2 regions of the Cellulosimicrobium sp. G4 BAM 1002 genome follow, and region 1 is predicted to be linked to the other one. Evidence: riboswitches for the same ligand, from Rfam matches in the RefSeq annotation. Region 1 holds a riboswitch; the other holds the start of a gene.
The links. Region 1 has a riboswitch for S-adenosylmethionine ahead of ACMXGY_RS02960 (rhodanese-like domain-containing protein). Riboswitches for the same ligand answer to the same signal wherever they lie in the genome.

Region 1 (3,391 bases):
TAGGGCGTGCCCGCGTCGAGCCAGTCCCGACGGCCCACGAGCGCCCCCGACCCGAACGGCGCGTAGGTCTTGTGGCCGGAGAAGGCGACGTAGTCGACGCCCGAGCCCGCGAGCGAGAACCCGCGGTGCGGGACGAGCTGGGCGCCGTCGAGCACGACACGCGCGCCGGTGTCGTGCGCGGCCCGCACGACCTCCGCGACGGGCAGCGACTCGCCCGTGACGTTCGACGCGCCGGTCACCGCGACCAGGGCGTACGGGAAGCGCGCGAGCTCGGCGCGCAGGCCCGAGAGCGTCTCCGCGACGGACGCGCCGCCCGCGAGGACCGTCGCGCCGCCCGTGCGCTGCCACGGCAGGAGGTTCGCGTGGTGCTCGACGTCGAGGACCAGGACGCGACCGGGCGTCCCGTCCGCGTTCGCCGGGACGCAGCCCGCGAGCAGGTTGAGCGAGTCGGTCGTGTTGCGCGTGACGACCGTGACGTCGCCCTCGCGAGCGCCGACGAACGCGCCGATCGTGCGACGCGACGCCTCGTAGAGCGCGGTCGAGACCTGCGACAGGTAGCCCGCGCCGCGGTGCACGCTCGCGTAGAGCGGCAGGACCTCGGTGACCCGGTCGGCGACGGAGCGCAGCGCGGGGGCCGACGCCGCGACGTCGAGGTTCGCGTACGGAACGCTGCGGCCGTCGACGAGCGGGACGAGCGTGTCCGCCCCGACCACGGGCAGCAGGGCGGGCGCGTCGGCGAGCGCCGCGAGGTCAGGGGCGTCCGACGGGGCGGCCGTCGGACACGAGACGTCGGCGAGAGCAGTCATGGCACGGTCCTCCGAGGGCAGTCCGGGGAGGGTGCTCCCCGCGCTTGCCACGCGCCGGTCGGCGTGCGGCCTGGTCGTCACCCGGGGCACCCCGCCGCGAGAGGAGGGTTGCCGGCCAGCAAACCGGGGTTTCACGCTGGCACTCATGACCTGTGTCCCAGGATGTGCGCGCGGCACGGGGCGTGTCAACCGGTGGTCAGGGCGTCTCGGATGGCGGGACGCAGCGCACGGGCGGCGGGCCCGTGGGCCAGCCGCTCTCGTCGACCTCGAACGACTCGAGCACCTCGCCCGTCCCGGCCTCCAGGACGACGACGGAGTTCGCGGGCCACGCAGCGGGGTCCCCCGGTGGGGTCTGCGGCGGGTGCTGGAGGCGCGCGCCGTCCGTGTGCGCCTCGATGACGGCACCCGTCCGCGTGCTCACGAGGACGACGGCGGGGTGCGCGTCGGCGTAGGCGTCGCACGCCTCGCCGTTCCCGTCGCCGCTCCACCAGCCCTCGTACCCGCCGACGGTGAGCTCTGACAGCTCGACCGGCTCGCCCGTGTGCAGCTCACCGGCCGCGGGGTCGCCTGGTGAGAGCGGGACGACCAGCTCGCCGTCGGGCCGCATCACGGCGCCGTCGGGCGGCACGACGGCGACCGACGGCCGCTCCCCTGGCTCCCGCGTGGCGTCGTCACCGACGACGTGCACCTCGACCACGGTCTGCGGCGGTTCCTCGCCGTCGGGAGCCGTCCAGAGCAGGACGACGCCTGCCACGACCACGCCGCCGACCACGAACGCGCCCACCGCGCGGCGTCGTCCGACACGCATCCCCTCCCCCTGCCTGCCGGGACCCCCGCTCGGCTGCGCGGCCACGCTAGCGCGGCCGGGCCGCCGTCGCCCAGCCCGGCGCGACGCTCCCCGAGACACCCGTTCCGCGCGCCGGACGCGTGGCGTAACATCCCGAGCAACCATCCGGAGCGGCCGAGTGACGTGGCACGTCGACGCCGCAGCAACCCCCCGGTCCGTCGCGAGACGGCCGGGCGAGGGTGCTACTGCCACGATCGATGGAGGAGGACGCATGAGCGACCAGTCCCAGCCCACGTCGGCACGTGTCTCGGCACTGCCCGACGCCCGACCCGCCGCCGGGTACGCCGGCGACATCACCCCGCAGGAGGCGTGGGACCTGCTCGTCGCCGACGAGCGTGCGGTCCTCGTCGACGTCCGCACCGAGGGCGAGTGGCGCACCATCGGCGTGCCCGACGCCGCGGCGCTGGACCGCGACGTCGTGTTCGACGAGTGGGTCACGCCTGCCGGACCCAACCCGCGGTTCCTCGACCGCCTCGTCGAGGCGGGCCTGCAGCCGGGCGACGAGCGCCCGGTCGTGTTCCTGTGCCGCTCGGGCCAGCGCTCGATCGGCGCGGCGCGCGCGGCCACGGCCGCCGGGCTGGGCCCGTCGTACAACGTGCTCGAGGGCTTCGAGGGGGCCCAGGGCTTCTCCGGCCTGCGGGACGTCGAGGGCTGGAAGGTCCGCGGCCTGCCGACGACGACGTACCCGCCCGCCGCTTCCGGGCCCGCCGCCGCGGACGGCGAGGGCGCACGATGAGCGCGGGGACCGGCGTCGGGCAGGGCGTACCCGGGGGCTCCGGGCGCAAGCCGTTGCCGGCGAGCGCGCGCGCTGCGACGCTCGCGGTGCGCGGCGGGCACCACCGCACGGAGTTCCAGGAGACGTCCGAGGCGCTGTTCCTCACGCAGGGCTACACGTACGACCGGGCGTCGGACGCGGAGGCCGCGTTCAAGGGCGAGCTCGACCGGTTCGTGTACTCGCGCTACGGCAACCCGACCGTCCACGCGTTCGAGGAGCGCCTGCGCCTGATCGAGGGAGCGGAGGCGTGCTACGCGACGGCGTCGGGCATGTCGGCGGTGTTCACCTCGCTGGCGGCGCTGGTGCAGTCGGGCTCGCGGATCGTCGCGGCCCGAGCGCTGTTCGGGTCGAGCGTCGTCATCTTCGACGAGATCTTCGCCAAGTGGGGCGTGCGGACGGACTACGTCGACGGGCACGTGCTCTCGCAGTGGGAGGAGGCGCTGTCGACGCCGGCGGACGTCGTGTTCTTCGAGACACCGTCCAACCCCATGCAGGACATCGTCGACGCGCGACGCGTGAGCGAGCTGGCCCACGCCGCCGGCGCGGTGGTCGTGCTGGACAACGTGTTCGCGACCCCGCTGCTGCAGAAGCCGCTCGAGCTCGGCGCGGACGTCGTCGTGTACTCGGCGACCAAGCACATCGACGGCCAGGGCCGCGTGCTCGGCGGGGCGATCCTGGGCACCGAGGAGTACATCGGGGGTCCGGTGCAGACCTTCATCCGCAACACGGGCCCGACGCTCTCGGCGTTCAACGCGTGGGTGCTGATCAAGGGCCTGGAGACGCTGCCCGTGCGCGTCGCGGCGCAGAACGCGAACGCAGAGCGCGTGGCGGAGGCGCTGGAGCAGCTGCCCGGCGTCGGGCGGGTGCGCTACCCGTTCCTCGCGTCGCACCCGCAGCGCGAGCTCGCGATGTCGCAGCAGACCGGCGGCGGGACGGTGGTGACGTTCGACCTCGCCGTGCCGG
Region 2 (3,391 bases), 790 kb from region 1:
GCTCGCCGTGCCGCTCGTGGTCGTGCTCATGGCGATGGGTGGTGCGTTCGAGCCCGGTGGCGCGCCGGGCGTGACCTCAGACCCCGCCGCAGCCTTCCCCCACGAGGCCGGGCCGGCGGGCCTCGACGCCTACGCGACCGTGTCGCTCCTCCTCGCGCTGCTGCTCGGCACCACCGGCCTGCCGCACGTCCTCGTCCGCTTCTACACCTCGCCCGACGGCGGCTCGGCCCGCCGCACCACCGTCGTCGTGCTCGTGATGATCAGCGTGTTCTACATGGTGTCGAGCACGCTCGGGCTCGTCGCGCGCGTCGTCGCGCCGGACCTCGCCCGGCCAGGCGTCGCCGACACCGTGGTCCTCGAGCTGCCCGCGCGGCTCGTGCCGGGGCTCGGGGGCGAGGTGCTGACGGCGCTCGTCGTCGCGGGCGCGTTCGCCGCGTTCCTCGGGACGTCGTCCGGGCTCGTCGTGGCGCTCGCCGGGGTCGTGAGCCAGGACCTCTTCGGCGGGACGGTGCGTTCGTTCCGCTGGTCCGCCGTCGTGTGCACGGCCATCCCGCTCGCCGTCGCGCTCGTCACCATCCCGCAAGGGCTCGTGACGAGCGTCGGCACGGTGTTCGTGTTCGCCGCGTCGGCGCTGTCCCCGGTGATCCTGCTCGGGGTGTGGTGGCGCGGGCTCACCGCGCGCGGCGCCGTGGCCGGCATGGTCGTCGGGTCGGTCCTGTGCGCGACGGCGCTGCTCGCCTCGTCCGGTCTCGCCGCGGCCGGGTACGCGACCGGTGCGGGCGTCGACGGCGCCGCGGCCGTCGTGCGGTCGCTGCTCGCCCAGCCCGCGGCGTGGACGATCCCGCTCGCGACGGCGACCGTCGTCGTCGTGTCGCGGCTCGACCGGCACGGCCCGCCCCTGCGCACCGACCGCTTCCTGCGCCGCCTGCACGTCCCCGAACGGCTCCAGTGGCCGGGCGCTGCGCCGTTGCGCGAGCCGTGACGCTACGTCCGCCCCGGCTCGGGGCCGGGTCCGCGGCGAGGTCGTGCGGCGGTCTGCTCGCGTTCGAGCACGTCGTCGACGAAGATTGCGAGCAGTTCGGCGACCTCCGCCGAGTGCGTCTCGAGCAGGAAGTGCCCCGCGTCGTAGACGTGCACCTCGAGCGAGGCCATGACCTCGTGGTAGGCGAGGATCTCGCGGATGTCGAAGAACGTGTCGAACCGCCCCCACAGGACCAGGCACGGCGGCTGGTGCTGCCGGTGGTACTCCGCGATCTCGTCGAAGCGCGCCACGTGCGTGCGGTAGTCGGTGAACAGCCGGAACTGCAGGTCGGTCATGCCGGGCTGCGACAGCCGCTCCCAGTCGAGGTGCCACGACTCGGGCGGGTGCAGCTCCTGCACCTCCGGCGGTGACCCCGCGAGGTACTGGTCGCGGGTCCCCTCGAAGGTCAGCCACTCCGGGAGCAGCTCCTTGTTCTCAGCGCTCGGGTCCGCCCAGAAACGTCGCGCCGTGTCCCACGCCTCGCCGAGCCCGGCGTCGTGAGCGTTGCCGTTCTGCACGACCAGTCCCAGGACCCGGCGCGGGTGTCGCAACGCCAAGGAGTACCCGACGGGAGTGCCGAAGTCGGTGACGTAGAGGACGTACCGCTCGATCCCGAGCGCCGCCAGGAGCGCCTCGATCACGTCCGTCAGGCGCTCGAACGTGTACTCGTCGGGCGGGAGGGCCTCCGAGAACCCGAAGCCCGGGAGGTCGGGTGCGACGACGTACGCGTGCTCGCCCAGCACCGGGACCACGTCGCGGAACGAGTGGGACGACGCAGGGAAGCCGTGCAGCAGCACCACACCGGTCGACGAGCGCACACCGGCCTCGCGGAGGTGGACGCGCACGCCGTCCACCTCACGCACGAGGTGCCGGGGCTTGGCAGAGTGCTTCATCGGACTCCTCTCGACCGGACGGCCGACCACCTGCCCGCCATCATAGGAACGAGCACTCGGCCACGCGTCTCACGGAGCGAGCATGCTCGACCAGATGGCGGATGCCCCGTAGGATCGGGTGAACCATCCAGAGCGGTCGAGAGTCCTGGCTCGACGACACCGCAGCAACCCGCCGACGGAAGCCTCCCGAGGACAAAGGTGCTAACGCCAGGGTCGATGGAGTGACGCATGGTCTCAGAGGCATCCTTCGCGCACCGCCCGGGCAGTCCCCGGCCGACGGTGTCGTTCGAGCTCATGCCCCCGCGGCGCCCGGACGCCGCACCGAAGTTCTGGGAGACGGCGCGGCGGCTCGTCGCGACGCACCCCGACTTCATCTCCGTGACGTACGGCGCCGCCGGGACCGACCGGGCCACCGCCCGCCAGGTCGTCGGGCGGCTGCTGCAGGGCACCCCCGTGCTGCCCATCGCGCACCTCACGTGCGTGGGGGCGTCGCGCGAGGACGTCGAGGCGGTCATCTCCGACTTCCTCGACGAGGGCGTGCGCTCCTTCCTCGCGCTGCGGGGCGACCCGCCGCGCGACCAGCCCGACTGGCGGCCCGCGGCCGACGGCGTCCGGTCGTCCACCGAGCTCGTCGCGCTCCTGCGCGAGGTCGAGGCGTCGCGCTGCGCGTCCGACCCGGCCGTCGCCCTGCGCAGCGCCACGCGCCCGCTGACGATCGCCGTCGCGACGTTCCCCGACGGGAACCCCGCCGCCGGGACGACGCGCACGCAGGAGGTGCGCCGCCTGTGGCAGAAGCAGCAGGCCGGCGCGAGCTTCGCGATCACGCAGCTCTTCTACGACGCGTCGTCGTACACCGACTTCGTCGCCGAGGCCCGCGCGGCTGGCGTGACGATCCCCATCCTCGCCGGGCTGCTGCCCACGACGGAGCCCGCGCGGCTCCGTCGCGTCGAGGAGCTCACGGGCGTGCGCGCGCCCCAGCACCTGCTGGACGCGCTCGACGCCCTGCCCGACCCGGAGGCGCAGCACGCCTACGGGATCGCGTACTCGGTCGACCTCGCGCAGCGCGTCCTCGACGCGGGCACGCCCGGTCTGCACGTGTACACGTTCAACAAGCACCGCGCCGCACTTGACCTGCTCGAGGGTGTCCACCTCGGCGGCGGGTCGCGCGGGACCGGGGGCAGCACCAGCGCTGCCGCCGCCCCGCTCGCCCCGGACCTGGCCAGCGGGCCGTGGGTCACCGGCACCTCCCTGCCCACGACGAGCGCAGCCACGCACGGCACGCCCGTCTGATCGGTCCTGAAGGACCAGCAAGAGGTTTCGATCATGGCCACCTCCCTACCCTCCCCTACCCAGAACCCGGTCCCGTTCCCGGCCGGCACCGTGCTCGGCTACCCGCGCATCGGGCGCCGACGCGAGCTCAAGAAGGCCGTCGAGGCCTTCTGGGCCGGGCGCACGAACGCCGACGAGCTCGAGGCCA

Region 2: another riboswitch for S-adenosylmethionine. It lies ahead of ACMXGY_RS19980 (methylenetetrahydrofolate reductase); the one in region 1 lies ahead of ACMXGY_RS02960 (rhodanese-like domain-containing protein).

The regions. Positions count from the first base shown of each region.
Region 1 covers NZ_CP182109.1:648,240-651,630, reverse strand. Annotated here, with positions in the region: gene ACMXGY_RS02970 (aminotransferase class V-fold PLP-dependent enzyme) at 1-806, opposite strand, end outside; SAM riboswitch class IV at 842-957, opposite strand; gene ACMXGY_RS02965 (hypothetical protein) at 1,003-1,614, opposite strand; SAM riboswitch class I at 1,752-1,857, shown strand; gene ACMXGY_RS02960 (rhodanese-like domain-containing protein) at 1,865-2,389, shown strand; gene ACMXGY_RS02955 (O-succinylhomoserine sulfhydrylase) at 2,386-3,391, shown strand, end outside.
Region 2 covers NZ_CP182109.1:4,483,046-4,486,436, forward strand. Annotated here, with positions in the region: gene ACMXGY_RS19970 (sodium/solute symporter) at 1-982, shown strand, start outside; gene ACMXGY_RS19975 (alpha/beta fold hydrolase) at 985-1,914, opposite strand; SAM riboswitch class I at 2,035-2,137, shown strand; gene ACMXGY_RS19980 (methylenetetrahydrofolate reductase) at 2,143-3,204, shown strand; gene metE (5-methyltetrahydropteroyltriglutamate--homocysteine S-methyltransferase) at 3,238-3,391, shown strand, end outside.